Regions from separate parts of the Brucella sp. NBRC 12953 genome, predicted to be linked through region 3. Evidence: riboswitches for the same ligand, from Rfam matches in the RefSeq annotation. Region 3 holds a riboswitch; each other region holds the start of a gene.

Region 1 (4,943 bases), on a different contig from region 3:
AGGGGCTTTCATGATCAAGAGATTCGTCCGCTGCGCGTTGTGCATCAACCTTGTCATGATCATCTGCAAAACGACCTTCGGCAACGGCGGCAGCATCGATAACAGTCACTACACCGTCAACCGTTACCTGTGTCTTGATTTCAGGCCAGTTGAACGCGGCGACCAGCGGCTGTGGCAGCGCCAGTCCTGAAGTCTCGATCACGATATGATCAGGACGATCCGCACGATCCAGAAGCTTAGTCATGGTCGGAATGAAGTCATCGGCAACAGTGCAGCAGATGCAACCATTGTTGAGTTCGATCACGTCTTCCTCACGGCAGCTTTCAATACCACAGCCTTTCAGAATTCCGCCATCGACGCCCAGATCACCAAACTCATTGATGATAAGCGCGATGCGCTTTCCATTGGCATTTTCCAGCAGATTGCGGATCAGCGTCGTCTTGCCGGAACCTAAGAAGCCGGTGATTACGGTCGCTGGAATCTTTTGTCCCTGCATCGAATTATCCCTTCATTTTGAGCGGCAGACCTGCCGCCATGAAATAAACTTCATCCGCCACTGATGCCACGGCCTGATGCAAAAAACCGGCATGATCGCGAAACTCCCGCGCCATCTGATTTTCCGGCACAATGCCTAGGCCAACTTCGTTGGAAACGAAAACAACCGGACCTGAAAGCGGACTCAACGCCGCTATCAGTGTCTCGGTTTCAGCAGCGATATTCTGCTCTGCCATCATCAGATTGGTGATCCAGAGCGTCAGGCAATCGACCAGCACGAAGCGGTCATGCCCCGCATGTTTTTCAAGCGCCCCAACAAGGTCGAGTGGTTCTTCCACCGTCTGCCATTCACGTCCGCGACGGTCGCGATGAATGGAAATACGGCTTTCCATTTCCTTGTCGAATGCACGTCCTGTCGCGAGATAGACTGGCTGAAGTCCTGAGTCCTCAACCAGTTTCTCCGCAAACGACGACTTACCAGAACGGGCTCCGCCAAGAACGAATGTAATTTTTGCATTTTCATTTCTGGGCGGAGCCATAGGTATCAGCCTTCAATATCCGACTTTGCATAAGCCTGAATGAACCAGCCCAGCGCAAGACCAATGACGGCCCACATGAACAGGTTTGTTGCAAGCGATGCGACTGCATATTGCGAAGCAAGCAGCGATGGGATTGGCGATGCAATATCTTCAGGATGCGGTGCACCATAAAGATGTGGTGCGATAATCAACACAAGCCCGAGAATTTTGGAAATGATCTCACCACGCAAAACCAGCAGATAAATGCCGACGCCGCTTAACACCACTGTCAGAATCCACCAGAGCTGGCGCTGCGCCAGATCGGCTGCGGGCATCGCAGGCAGTTCCGGCGAAAGCCCCAAAGCTGGCAGGAAAGCGACTGCAAAGAAACCGGCCACACCCCAGAAAATACCGTTCTGCGGCGTAATACGACGACCAAGCAACAGAGCAACACCGCCCAAAAGCAGGGCAAAACCTGCGCCAGCTACGAGATTGGCGAGCAATGTATTGCCAAGACGACCAAACGGCAGTTCTGCCCCGGCCTCACCTTCACCTTCGCTGGTTGCAGCTGCTGCATGATCGTGCGGTGCAGCCGCTTCGGCTGCATCACCATGACTATGACCGCCACCAGCGTCTTCATAAGTTTCCGCCTGAATGATCAGCGGAACGGTTTTCAAGTACATGGCAGGCGTCACGAGAAGCCCTGCCAAAATGCCAGCAGCAAGCGTGGCCAGAAGATATCGGATAAGCATTTTAGTCCCTCAACAACGGCAATTCGCGCCGATAGCCGTCCACCATCGGGCGTTGCTCAATTCCAATTCAAAAAGCTAAACGGCTTAGTGGCAGGGAAAACCGTATGAATGACGCGTGTCGTGCGCTGAATCGTGCAGCGTATCGGAGTGAGCAAGACCCACGCCATAAATCAGAAAAGCACCAAGAAGCAGCGACACGACAGCCGTGCCAAGACGCGTTGCAAGCGGCATAGCTAAAGTGTTGGGAACAGAATTTTGGGTACGCGCAGCCATGACAACCTCCGTGCAGGCAGCAGGGAAAACCTCCCATGGGGTGCGGACAAAATGTCCTTCACGCAACAGGCAGGTCTCCTGGCTCACGGGTCGTAGGGTTTGAAGCTGCCTTCCCAGAAACGCTGTGTTTCCAGTGGCCGCCGGTTAACCGGCTTGCCTCATCCCTCTCCGCTCTACAGTCGCGGGGTCGGCTGCGATAAAGACGCCCGGATTGGGTCCGTCCGTCGCATTCCCTTTTGGTATCGTCGGGATTCGTCCCGGCAAAACCTGTTGTGTAAACCGACACTAGGCTTTCACAAATGCGGCGTCAATCGAGTGCAAACAACGCATCAATATCCAGACAGTTTTCAAGGCCGTCAGCCAGCTCATCAAGTGCCGTTTCAATGCCAGCACGATAATTCTCGACTGAACTGCTCACGCCGAGCGTTGCAAGAAATTGCCGACGGAACTCATCCGCACCAAAAAAACCGTGCAGGTAAGTCCCCATTACCCGACCGTTCGCCGAGACTGCCCCGTCATCGTGATCGCCGATCCGCGCGAATGGGCGGATAGCATCGGGACCATTTGTCCGCCCTATATGAATCTCGTAGCCATCAAGTGCTGCATCATAAAGTTGCGAGTGAGCCTCAACATTGCGCAAGACTTTTTCTGGTTCCATCATAGTGTTGACGTCCAGCAACCCCAACCCGTCGATGTCGCGCACCTGACCCTCGATACCCTCCGGGTCACTGATCCGGTTGCCGAGCATCTGAAACCCACCACAAATACCAAGCACATGCCCGCCGCGCCGCACATGGAGCTGCAAATCACGCTCCCATCCGTTTTCGCGAAATGCAATCAGATCGGCAATCGTTGATTTCGTGCCCGGTAAAACCACAAGCCCTGCGTCATGCGGCAAAGGCTGTCCCGGCGGAACCATGACAACCTCAACCTGGTTTTCTGCCTTCAGCGGATCAAAATCGTCGAAATTCGCAATACGCGGCAACAGGGGGACTGCTACTTTCAACGCCTTGGCATCGCCGCGCGTGGCTCGTTCCAGAACGACCGAATCTTCAGCAGGCAGTCGTGACACGGCTTTCAACCATGGAACAACCCCAAAAGAACGCCAGCCCGTAAAGCGGGTAATCGCTTCCAGACCGTCATCAAACAGCGAAATATCGCCGCGAAACTTGTTAATCATGAAGCCGCGCACCATGGCGCGATCTTCATCCGGCAGAATTGTATGCGTACCGACCAGCGAGGCAATCACCCCGCCGCGATCAATATCACCCACCAAGACGACTGGCACATTTGCACGCGTGGCAAAGCCCATATTGGCGATATCACCGGCGCGCAGATTGATTTCGGCAGGCGACCCCGCACCTTCGATCAACACCAGATCGGCGCCTTCACTGACAATATCAAAGGATTCCATCACCGCAGCCATCAGTTGCGGCTTTAACTGCTGATAATAGCGCCCACGCGCCTCGCCACGCACTTTACCCTGCACAACCACCTGACTGCCCATATCAGTCTGTGGCTTCAGCAGAACCGGGTTCATATGAACCGATGACGGCTCGCCGCAAGCCAGAGCCTGAAGCCATTGCGCGCGCCCAATCTCGCCGCCATCATCGCTGACGGCTGCATTATTCGACATGTTTTGCGGTTTGAACGGCCGGACTTTCAGCCCGCGATTGCGTGCAACGCGACAAAGACCGGCAACAAGCACGCTTTTGCCGACATCCGAACCCGTTCCCTGAAACATGATTGCGCGTGTCATGCGAGCTTGCCTATCCCAACTTCATGCGACTGGCAATCGCCAGCGGTTGCGGCAACCTTATATGCAAAAATGCGCATCAGTTTATTACAAAAGTGAGCAACATTATTCCAATGGAGCGTTGGCAGCCACGCGCCATTGTGATCTAGTCGCCTCAGGAGGGTGCGGTGCTCATAGGGAGGAAACCATGGATACTGCCGACCAGAACCAGTTTGAACTCAATGAAGATCAACTCGCCATTCAAGATATGGCGCGCGGCTTCGCATCGGATTTTGTTGCGCCTCATGCACTGCGATGGGATCGCGACAAACATTTCCCGATTGACGTTATAAAGGAAACCGGACCGCTTGGCATGGGTGGCATTTATGTTCGCGAAGACGTAGGTGGATCGGCACTTAAACGCTCTGATGCGGTCCTTATTTTCGAGGCGCTTGCCGAGGCTTGCCCAGCTTTTTCAGCGTTTATTTCCATCCATAATATGGCAGCATGGATGATCGATACGTTTGGCAATGAAAGCCAGCGTCAGACATTTTTGCCTAAACTTACGTCGATGGAATGGCTTGCGAGCTATTGCCTGACTGAACCCGGTTCAGGCTCCGATGCAGCCGCACTTCGCACCCGCGCAGAGCGGGATGGCGATCACTATGTACTTAACGGCACCAAGCAGTTTATTTCCGGTGCGGGAGCTACCGATCTTTATGTAACTATGGTGCGTACCGGCGAGGACGGTCCGAAAGGAATTTCTACCATCGTTGTGCCGAAAGATGCGCCCGGCCTGTCGTTTGGCGCCAATGAGCACAAGATGGGTTGGAATATGCAGCCCACCCGCACAGTGATTTTCGACAATTGCCGCGTGCCTGTCGCCAACCGTCTGGGTGACGAAGGTACGGGCTTCCGAATCGCCATGGCCGGCCTTGATGGTGGACGACTAAACATCGCCGCCTGCTCGCTCGGTGGTGCACAATCTGCGCTCAATAAAGCATTGGAATATACCGGGCAGCGCAAGGCTTTCGGCCAGACAATTGACCGGTTTCAGGCGTTGCAGTTCCGCCTTGCTGATATGGAGACCGAGCTCTCAGCAGCAAGACAGCTTCTTTACACTGCTGCGAGCAAGCTTGACCGCAAAATGCATGATGCTGGCAAATGGTC
Region 2 (4,943 bases), on a different contig from region 3:
TGCGATGAAATCAGCCGTCACATAAGGATCAAGCTTCTTGGTATTCGCGGCAGTTGTGTAGCGCGAACCGCCGTAAAGCAACCGAGCCGTTAGATCGAGCTTGTCTATAGGCTTGAAATTCACTTCAGCTGTCGCCTTCACCCGCTCGCGATATGGCAGATCGTTATCGGTATCCTCATCAATCGGCTTCTTGAGGTCTAGCGATCCTTTCACCGCCCAAGTTTCGTTGAAGCGATGAGACAGCGCCGCTTCGAAACCCGTCACTTCTGCACGCGCAATATTGTAAGGCAGATAGGAAGGTGCCGTGCTCATGATCGCATCACGTAGCCATGTCTTATAGAAAGCCAAATCGAGACTTGTATCGGCTGTTGCTTGCCAGTTCAGACCAATCTCATACGAGCGGGATTTTTCCGGCTGCAGATCGGCATTCGCAAAGCCGGGATAGTAAAGCTCATTAAAGGTCGGCGCACGGAAGCCCGTGCCAAACGAAGAACGCAGCACGAGATCCGGCAGAATTTCGTAGCTCGCGCCGAGATTATACGTGACCACGTCACCAAACTGCTCATTATAATCGTAGCGCACACCGCCATCAAAGCGCAGCGCATCATATTCGAGCGAGTATTGCCCGAATACCGCAGCCAGATCACGACTGGTTTTGGCATATTCGGTCGTAGCGCTGACTTCCTCGCGGTAAGCTTCAACGCCACCGGTCACCACATGCGAAACATTGCCCGTTTCAAACTGCTTTTCCGTCGAGGCAAAGATGCCATAGCGCTTAGTTTCAAACAGATCAGACCCGCTAACCCCCTTACGGAAATTTCGGCTGTGATCGAGACCAGAGCTGAGCTCGATCGTCGAAGACCAATCAGCTGTGTGATCGATACGCGCACCCAACTTGCCGCTAAATGCTGTTGTATACGCTTCGTTAGCAGACGGTGCTTTGGCATCATATTGATTGCGGCCGCGGCTCAGGAGGCCATCAGTATAAATCTTCCCCCAATCAAAATCCTTCGACAGCGAGAAGTTAAACGATCCCTGCAGAAAACCATCACGATCAGGCTCATAACCAAAAGAATCCGGAGTCGTAAAATTATATCCCTGTGTGCCTGTGACAGCGGCACCAAAGGCATAATCAATGCCGTCCTTGCTGCGTCCCTGAAGCGAACCGGACGCATAACCGCCCCATGGATGCGTAACCCCCGTTGTCAGACTTCCGCAGTAGGAGCGCTCACCGCAGGCTCCGCCCTGTTTGGTGATGATGTTGATAACCCCTCCCATCGCATCCGCACCATATTGCGAGGAATGCGCGCCTTTCGCGATTTCAATACGATCAATTGAACTCAGTGGAATATTGGAAAGCGCTGTTGCTCCGGTCGTTGCTGATGCGGTTCGCACACCGTTGACGAGAACAACCGTCTGTTTTGACGACATACCGCGAATGTAGAGATTGGAAGACGATCCCTGCCCGCCATTGGTGGTAATCGAAATTCCCGAATAGTACTGAAGAAGCGATTGCAAATCAGGCGCTGCTGATCGGTCGATTTCCTCCCGATCAATGACCGTGACGGACGATGTGGAGCGCTGCAAAGACGTTGCACGCCTCAACGGTGTGACGACAATCGTATCAAGCACAACGCCATCCTGCACGCTTGCCTTCGTCTGAGCGAATACGTCGAGCGGCGTAACCACCAGAACGGTGGATGCGAGATATGCCGATAGTTTGAGAATATGCATTATTTCTACTTCCTGCGTGCAAGCCTTGCTTCACCGCAGGTGTCAGAAATCAGGGCGGAAGCGCCTTGTCTTTGTCCCACGGCAACATTTCACAATGTCACCGCTACGGACGGCCGCGACTGGACACCCCTCGTGTCAGCCATGGGTGACTGGATACGGCAGGTCTCCTGACTTCCGGGTCTTCATCGGTCCTCCGCCTTCCCGAACGTGAATATTCAGTGGCTATGATCGCAACTTACGATCATGGGAGGATGACTCGCCGGTCACAGTTGCGGGGGCAGTCTCGGTCTCAGCTCTTCAAATGAGCCTCACCGTGTTCCCTTTTCATCCATCCTTGCGGACAGAACCGTTTCCTGTGGCGAGCGATAGCAAGGGGATGGCAGATTATCAACTGCAACAATGTGCCCCATCTGAATCACATTCAGAACCAATTGATTCAGATGGTTGAACTGTATGGATTTTTCATCTCAGGAAGTCGCGGAAACGACGCAGTGCAAAGAAGAAAAGAACGCTTCCGATTACAATCATGGCCAGCAATTGCGGCCACACGACATTGAGTCCAGCACCGCGGAACAGCACCGATTGCGCGAGCATCACGAAATGCGTGTTGGGTGCCGCCAGCATGATATTCTGAATGATTTCCGGCATACTTTCGCGCGGCGTTGTACCGCCTGAGAGAACCTGTAGTGGTAGCAGAACCAGCATAAGCAAAAGCCCAAACTGAGGCATAGAACCAGCAATCGTTGCTAGGAAAATGCCAAGGCTCGTGGTCGCGAAAAGCTGTAATGCAGCACCCGCTAAAAACAGTGTCAGCGAACCATTGATCGGCACCGCCAGAATGCCCTGCACAACCACAACCAGCGAAAAGGCAGTCGCCACTAGAACCACCATCCCCATGGACCAGACCTTGGAGACCATGATCTCAAGTGGCGTCACCGGCATGACCAGCAGATGTTCGATGGTGCCATGTTCGCGCTCGCGGATGAGAGCTGCCCCCGTCAAAATGATCGAAAGCATAGTCACCGATGAAATGACATTGGTGATTGCACCAAACCAGCCTTTGTTCAGATCCTGATTGAAGCGCGCGCGTAGGTTAAGTCCAACCGGTGTTTGCGTATCCCCGCGATAGCGATTGAGAAACTCGTTCACTTCGCTGGAAACTATCGACTGAACATAACCGCCGCCGGTAAAGGCCTGACTCATGCGCGTTGCATCGACATTCAGCTGAATCGTTGGCGAACGCCCGGCAAGCAGATCGCGCTGAAAATTCGGCGGGATATTGAGCGCAAACGTATCGAGGCCAGAATCCATCCGTTTATCCATCTCATGAGATGAGATGAGCTTTGGCGGCACAAAATACGGCGGATAAAACGCAGTCGTGATGCGACCCGAAACCGGTGACTGATCCTCATCAACGATTGCGATTGCAGCATTGTTGAGATTTTCCGGCATAGCCTTTGCAGCGGTATAGATCGCAAGTGTGAAGGCATAGACGATAAGCAGCAGAAGCATCGGATCACGCGCCAGTCCGCGCAGTTCCTTGACGCCAAGCTGGAATATATTGGAAATCCGCATCTCAGCCCGCCTGCTTCTTGAGAAGTACAATGCCGAGAACGGTAAGAACCGGTATGGCAATCAGCAGCGGCAGGAATGATCCGGCGAGATCGGAGAAATCGAGCGCCTTTGAGAAAGTCCCGCGCGAGATCGTCACGAAATAGGTCGTCGGATAAATCTTGCCGATAAACGCACCTGCCCCCTGCAAAGACGAGACCGGATCGATAATGCCAGAATATTGCACTGCGGGAATGAGTGTCAGCAATGCAGTGCCGAAGATCGCCGCAATCTGGCTATTGATAAAGGTTGAGATCACCAAGCCCATGCCGGTCGTAATGATGACATAGAGAAGCGCCGCCGTGGCATAGGTCAGGAAACTGCCTGTGAATGGCACACGGAATATGAAAACAGCAAAGGCCGTCAGCATCAGGAAGTTGAGAAAAGCAAGCGCGATATAGGGCAGCTGTTTGCCTAGCAAAAACTCGAACTTAGTCACCGGCGTCACATAGAAATTTATGATGGAGCCAAGTTCTTTTTCACGTACAACGCTCAGAACCGCCAACATTGCAGGGATCATCAGCAGAAGTAGCGGGATAACTGCTGGCACCATGGCCACAAGGCTCTGGACGTCCGGATTATAACGATAACGAATTTCCAGATTGAAGTTACCAACAGTGGCGTTGCTTCCATAAAGCTCGCGCGCTTTTTGTGTCAGCCAATTGGCATGCATTCCCTGCACATAACCGCGCACGGTTTCCGCTCGCGTTGGCATGGCGCCGTCGATCCAGGCACCAATTTCGACAGGACGACCACGCGAGACATTGCTGCCGAAATTCGGCGGGATTTCAATAGCCAGGCAGATTTCACCTTCGCGCATACGCCGATCAAGGTCGTCATAATCGGTTATGGGTACTTTTTCAGTGAAATACCGGGAACCAGCAAGTTGCTGCGTGTAATCACGGCTAATCGTCGTATCGTCGCGATCCAAAACCGCAAACGTCAAGTCCTCTACATCGAGATTGATACCGTATCCGATCACGAACATCAGGATCACAGTGCCCAGAATGGCCAATGTCGCCCGGATCGGATCGCGTTTCAACTCCAGCGCTTCGCGGCGTGAGAAAGCCAACATTCGCCGAGGATTTGGCAACCAACCCGCGCGGGCCGTCGTGCTTTTCTCAACCTTTTCAGGCTGAATCTTCACCGCCTCTTGAACGTCTTTCTCAGGCGCTGTTTCGCCAATTGCTTCTTCGAGATATGCGATGAAAGCATCTTCAAGTGTTGCTACATTCCGGCTTGCGGTAATGGCTTTTGGTGTGTCGCTGATCAACACCTTACCAGCATGCATCAAGGAAATGCGATCACACAGTTCCGCTTCATTCATGAAATGGGTCGACACGAAAATCGTGACATTGTCGTTGCGCGAAAGATCGGCAAGGATTTGCCAGAACGCATCGCGCGCAACTGGATCAACGCCTGAAGTTGGCTCATCGAGAATAAGAATATCCGGCGAATGGATCAGCGCGACAGCCAGCGACAGGCGCTGGCGGATGCCGAGCGGCATCGAGTCGGGAAGATCATCCATAACGCCAGCCAAATCAAACCTTTGGGCCAGTTCCTTGATTCTGCGCTTGGTATCTTCTTCCGCCATGCCA
Region 3 (4,943 bases):
CACCACCTACCGACCAGCCAACATTTTTCGTCGAAAGCATCATGATTGATCCCTCCTCTGCCCGAGCAAGAGTGCAAAGGCCGGTGCGCCGACCAGAGCCGTAATTACCCCAATGGGTAGAACCTGACCCGGAATGATTATTCGTGACAGGATATCGGCGAGGATCATGAAGATTGCACCAATCAGTGCGGCTGCCGGCAACAATCGCCCATGGCGAACGCCAACGACCATTCGGGCTGCATGTGGAATAACCAGACCGATAAAGCCGATTGAGCCAACAATGGAAACCATGACCGCCGTCATCATGGCACTGACACCAATCAGAACCGCGTAAACGCGACGCACTGGAATACCCAGCGAGGCGGCAGATTCAGAGCCGAAGGTGAAGGCATCAAGCGCCCGTGCGTGCCAAAGGCAAATTGCAAGCCCAATGATACATGCAGGAAAGGCAAGTGCCGCGTCAGGCCAGCGGACACCCGACAGATTGCCGAGAAGCCAGAACATGATGCCGCGAGCTTGCTCGGCATTTGCAGCCTTCGTCACGATAAACGAAGTCAATGCGTTGAAGAGCTGAGACCCCGCGATACCTGCCAGAATGATTGCACTGTTTCCTCGCCCTGCTCTTAGCGCCAGCAGCGAGACCAGAAGAAATGCTATGATTGCCCCTATAAACGCACCCAGCGAAAGCGACAGAACACCAGCGCCAATGCCTAGAATGGCAACGCTGACCGCACCTGTGGACGCACCGGCGGAAATGCCCAGAATATAAGGGTCGGCCAATGAGTTACGTAGAAGCGATTGCAGCACCACACCGGAAAGGGCAAGTGCTGCACCACAACATGCGGCAACCACCGCACGACTGAGACGATAGCTCCAGACAATACCTTCATCTATCGGCTCAAGCGGATAACCTGCATTCCAGACGCGGTTGGCGATTGTTTTCGCCACCACGTCCAGAGGTATCGCAGTTTCACCAATTGCAGCGCCCAGCCACAAGGCACCGAGAAGCAGGACAAGCGCCAGCGCTACGAAAAGCAACCTGCCGCTCATGCCCTTGCCCAGATGAATGCCAGAAGTGGCTGCGCGTGCTATCACTTGTTGAGATCCGAAGCGGCAATATCCGCAGCAAGCGTTTCAATACCTTCGATCACGCGGAGCGAAGTGCTCATCGACTGCGCATCCATATCGAAGACATGGCCGCCTGAGACGGCTGGCATCAGCTTGGTAACAGCATCACTTTCAAGGAACTGATGCTTCACAGCAATGTCGTCGGCAGGATAACGACGGCGATCAAGCTTCGCTGCAACGATCATCGACGGGTTGGATTTCGCGATTGTTTCCCAACCGACAGTTGGCCACTCTTCTTCGCTCTCGATCACATTCTTGATGCCAAGCGCGGAAAGGATATAGGCGGGAGCACCAAATTTACCGGCTGCATAGGGATCAGCATCGATCTGCGTGCTGGAGAACCAGACCATCGCGGAAAGCTTGCCATTTGTGGAGCCAATTTTCTCACGCGCAGCAGCTTCACGAGCCTTCAAGTCCGCAACGAGCTTTTCACCGCGATCCTGTACGTTGAAGATCTCAGCAAGTTCAGTGATTTCCTGATAGACGATTTCCATCTTGAAAGGTGCCGTGCGGACGCCATCGCCGCCGCCGGAATTATCCTTGCCTACACAATCGGAGGGTGAGGTGTAGGTTGGAATGCCCAATTCTTCAAATTGTTCAGGCTTACCGACAATGCCCATCGGGCCAACGTGCCACTGAAAATCAGCAGTGACGATTTCAGGCTTTTCCGCTAGCACACTTTCAAAGCTTGGGTCGTTGTCCGCAAGGCGCTTGACCTTTGCATTAACTTCTTCAAAACCCTTCAGAACAGGGCCAAACCAGACAGCAGTACCGACAACTTTGTCGCCAAGACCGAGGCTGTAAAGAATTTCTGTACTGCTCTGACCAACGGCCACAGCGCGGGTTGGTGCCTGTTTGAACGTAACATCGCGACCGCAATTTTTCAGCGTCAGCGGATACTGAGTTTCAGCAGCTTGTGCAGCGAAGCCACTCGCAAGAATAGCAACTGCTGAGAAGGCAACGCGAAACGACGTCTTGCCGATAAAGTTCATTTAAAACCCCGAAATGATAAGAGAAAAAGCCGCATCAAACGGCGGAAGCGATCCGGCGCGTAAAGAAGACGGACATATCCGGGGATATGAATGACGATGGGAGGCAACGTCCTGCGACGCTTAAAGCTGTCATAACCAACTCTCCTGCACCGGGCATCCCCGCCCGTGACAATGGACTACGTTAGACGGCAGGTCTCCTGGCTCACAGATATTCGCTGTTCATCTGCCTTCCCGAGCTGTTTGGAACAGTCTCAGTGACATGACGCTTTGAGGCATCACAAGGATGAACGGCAATCCGCTTACAGTTGCGGGGGCAGCCACGGTCTCGGTCCCTTTTGGGTCGTCCTCACCGTGTTCCCTATTAATCCCCTTCACTCTCGGTCGGGGAACCGTCGTAACTGTATTACATCGCACCGATATAAGCGTCAAGCGAGCCGGGTCGCTTATTCAGCCCTATAAAATCGCTATATAAGACTTTTTGCTAATACGATATTGCAAGTAAAAACAAGCGATGCTGCTTGCTGGTATATTGTAATTCTCTCCTGTAGTCTCCAGATCAGGAGTCTCTGCTTGGGAAGCAGGGGTTTTTGAGGAGGGCTGTCGCAAAGACAGCAGCAAAATGCACGCAAAGTGCATTCAGGGAGGATTTATGCGTAAATGGATTCTGGCCATTTCGTCGGTGGCAGCGCTTGCAATGGCGGGTGCAGCTTCGGCTGAAGATTACAAGGTATTGGCGCCAGCAGCACCGGGCGGTGGCTGGGACCAGACAGCACGCACCATGCAGAACGTGCTTCAGGATGAAAAGATTTCCGGCAGCGTTCAGGTCATTAACGTTCCGGGCGCAGGTGGCACGATTGGCCTGGCGCAGTTCGTCAACCAGAACAAGGGCGACCCGAGCCAGCTCATCGTTGGCGGCTATGTCATGGTCGGTGCGATCCTGACCAACAATTCGCCCGTCAATCTCGACGCGATTACACCAATCGCCCGCCTCACCGGCGAATACGAAGCCATCGTCGTTCCGGCATCGTCCGACATTCAGAACCTCGGCGATCTTGTTGCCAAGCTCAAGGCTGATCCGGGCTCCGTTTCCTGGGGCGGCGGCTCGGCAGGTGGTACGGACCACATCACAGCTGGTCTTTTTGCCAAGGCTGCAGGCGTTGATCCGACCAAAGTCAACTACATTGCCTTTTCCGGTGGTGGCGAAGCGCTCGCTGCAATTCTTGGCAATCAGGTAACAGTCGGCATTTCCGGCTATGGCGAATTTGACCCACAGATCAAGGCTGGTACGCTTCGCATTATCGGTATTTCCAGCGATGAACGCGTTGAAGGCATCGACGCTCCGACCTTCAAGGAAGGTGGCGTCGACGTTTCGATCCAGAACTGGCGCATGGTCGGCGCCGCTCCGGGCATCACCGCCGAACAGGAAGCGGCCGTCAATGCAGATATCGAAAAGATGGTGAAGTCTGAATCCTGGCAGAAGGCACTGGCCGACAAGGGCTGGGCCGATACCTATCTTGCAGGCGATGCTTTTAAAGAGCAACTCAAGAAAGATGTGGCTTCCACTGAAACCATCCTCAAGGAAATCGGCCTCGTCAAATGACAGGATCTGAACAGCATGGAGAGCGCCGTTCCGCTGGAACGGCGCCAGACTACGCAGCTCTTGTCATAGCCCTAATCCTTGCTGCAATTGCTATCGCAATTGCCTGGTCAACGGCCTATGGCAACAATGTGCTGTCTTACTCGCCCGTTGGGCCTAAAACCGTCCCCTATATCATTGCAGCTGGGCTATTCATCCTGTCTATCTGGACCGTAATCAGCGCATTGAAGGGCGAGTTTCCCGAACGTGAACATCAGGAAATTTCACCTATGGCGTGGATTGTTGGCGGTCTGGTTATCCAGATGCTGACCATGAAAACCATGGGCTTTTCCATCGCAACGGGTCTGCTGTTTGCAGCAACGGCGCGCGGATTTGGCTATCGCAAATTCTGGATAAGTGTGCCGGTCGGCATCGTCTTCTCATTCGTCATCTGGTTCATTTTTGCACGCGGCCTGCAGCTATCGCTGCCGTCAGGCTGGCTTGAACAATTCGTTTAAGGCGAAAGAACATGGATACAATCACTCTCCTCGCCAACGGACTACTGGTGGCCCTTGAGCCATCAAACCTTATTTACGCGCTGATTGGCGTCACACTTGGCACGGCTGTTGGCGTGCTGCCGGGCATCGGCCCAGCACTTACAGTGGCGTTGCTCCTGCCCGTTACCTATAAACTCGACCCCGCCGGTTCTCTCATCATGTTTGCCGGTATTTATTACGGCGGCATGTATGGCGGATCGACCACCTCGATCTTGCTGAATACGCCCGGAGAAAGCGCCTCCATCGTTACGGCATTGGAGGGCAATAAAATGGCCCGAGCGGGGCGCGGTGGGCCAGCCCTTGCAACCGCTGCAATCGGCTCGTTTATTGCAGGCTTGATTGCAACGCTGGCTTTGGCATTTGTGGCCCCGTGGGTGGTGAAATTCGCCCTCTCCTTCGGACCTTCGGAATATTTCGCGCTCATGCTGCTTGCCTTCATGACCGTCTCGGCGGCATTTGGCGATTCCACATTGCGCGGCCTCACCTCGCTGTTCATCGGTCTGACGCTTGGCCTTATCGGCATCGATCAGCTGACCGGACAGGCCCGTCTGGTCATGGGCACGCCGAACCTTCTCGATGGCATCAATGTTACCACGCTTGCGGTGGCGCTGTTTGCTATTGGCGAGACCTTGGCGGTGGTTTCCAAAAAGCTCAGCCCCGACGATGAAGTCATCGCCGTCAAAGGCTCAG

What was found. A riboswitch is a leader RNA that binds a small molecule or an ion and turns the genes downstream of it on or off. The one in region 3 is predicted to bind cobalamin.
Positions count from the first base shown of each region.
Region 1: it holds a riboswitch for cobalamin, as region 3 does, so the genes downstream of both, ABWV94_RS10620 (CbtB domain-containing protein) here and ABWV94_RS15515 (ABC transporter substrate-binding protein) in region 3, are expected to answer to the same signal.
Region 2: it holds a riboswitch for cobalamin, as region 3 does, so the genes downstream of both, ABWV94_RS10805 (TonB-dependent receptor domain-containing protein) here and ABWV94_RS15515 (ABC transporter substrate-binding protein) in region 3, are expected to answer to the same signal.

Region 1 is NZ_BAABSV010000004.1:60,276-65,218, forward strand. Features, by position in the region: gene cobW (cobalamin biosynthesis protein CobW) at 1-496, opposite strand, end outside; gene cobU (bifunctional adenosylcobinamide kinase/adenosylcobinamide-phosphate guanylyltransferase) at 501-1,034, opposite strand; gene ABWV94_RS10615 (CbtA family protein) at 1,040-1,765, opposite strand; gene ABWV94_RS10620 (CbtB domain-containing protein) at 1,850-2,038, opposite strand; cobalamin riboswitch at 2,090-2,324, opposite strand; gene ABWV94_RS10625 (cobyric acid synthase) at 2,346-3,797, opposite strand; gene ABWV94_RS10630 (isobutyryl-CoA dehydrogenase) at 3,982-4,943, shown strand, end outside.
Region 2 is NZ_BAABSV010000004.1:103,584-108,526, forward strand. Features, by position in the region: gene ABWV94_RS10805 (TonB-dependent receptor domain-containing protein) at 1-1,734, opposite strand, end outside; cobalamin riboswitch at 1,875-2,100, opposite strand; gene ABWV94_RS10810 (ABC transporter permease) at 2,197-3,309, opposite strand; gene rbbA (ribosome-associated ATPase/putative transporter RbbA) at 3,311-4,943, opposite strand, start outside.
Region 3 is NZ_BAABSV010000006.1:102,505-107,447, reverse strand. Features, by position in the region: gene ABWV94_RS15525 (ABC transporter ATP-binding protein) at 1-43, opposite strand, end outside; gene ABWV94_RS15520 (FecCD family ABC transporter permease) at 40-1,050, opposite strand; gene ABWV94_RS15515 (ABC transporter substrate-binding protein) at 1,092-2,120, opposite strand; cobalamin riboswitch at 2,291-2,529, opposite strand; gene ABWV94_RS15510 (Bug family tripartite tricarboxylate transporter substrate binding protein) at 2,770-3,720, shown strand; gene ABWV94_RS15505 (tripartite tricarboxylate transporter TctB family protein) at 3,717-4,214, shown strand; gene ABWV94_RS15500 (tripartite tricarboxylate transporter permease) at 4,226-4,943, shown strand, end outside.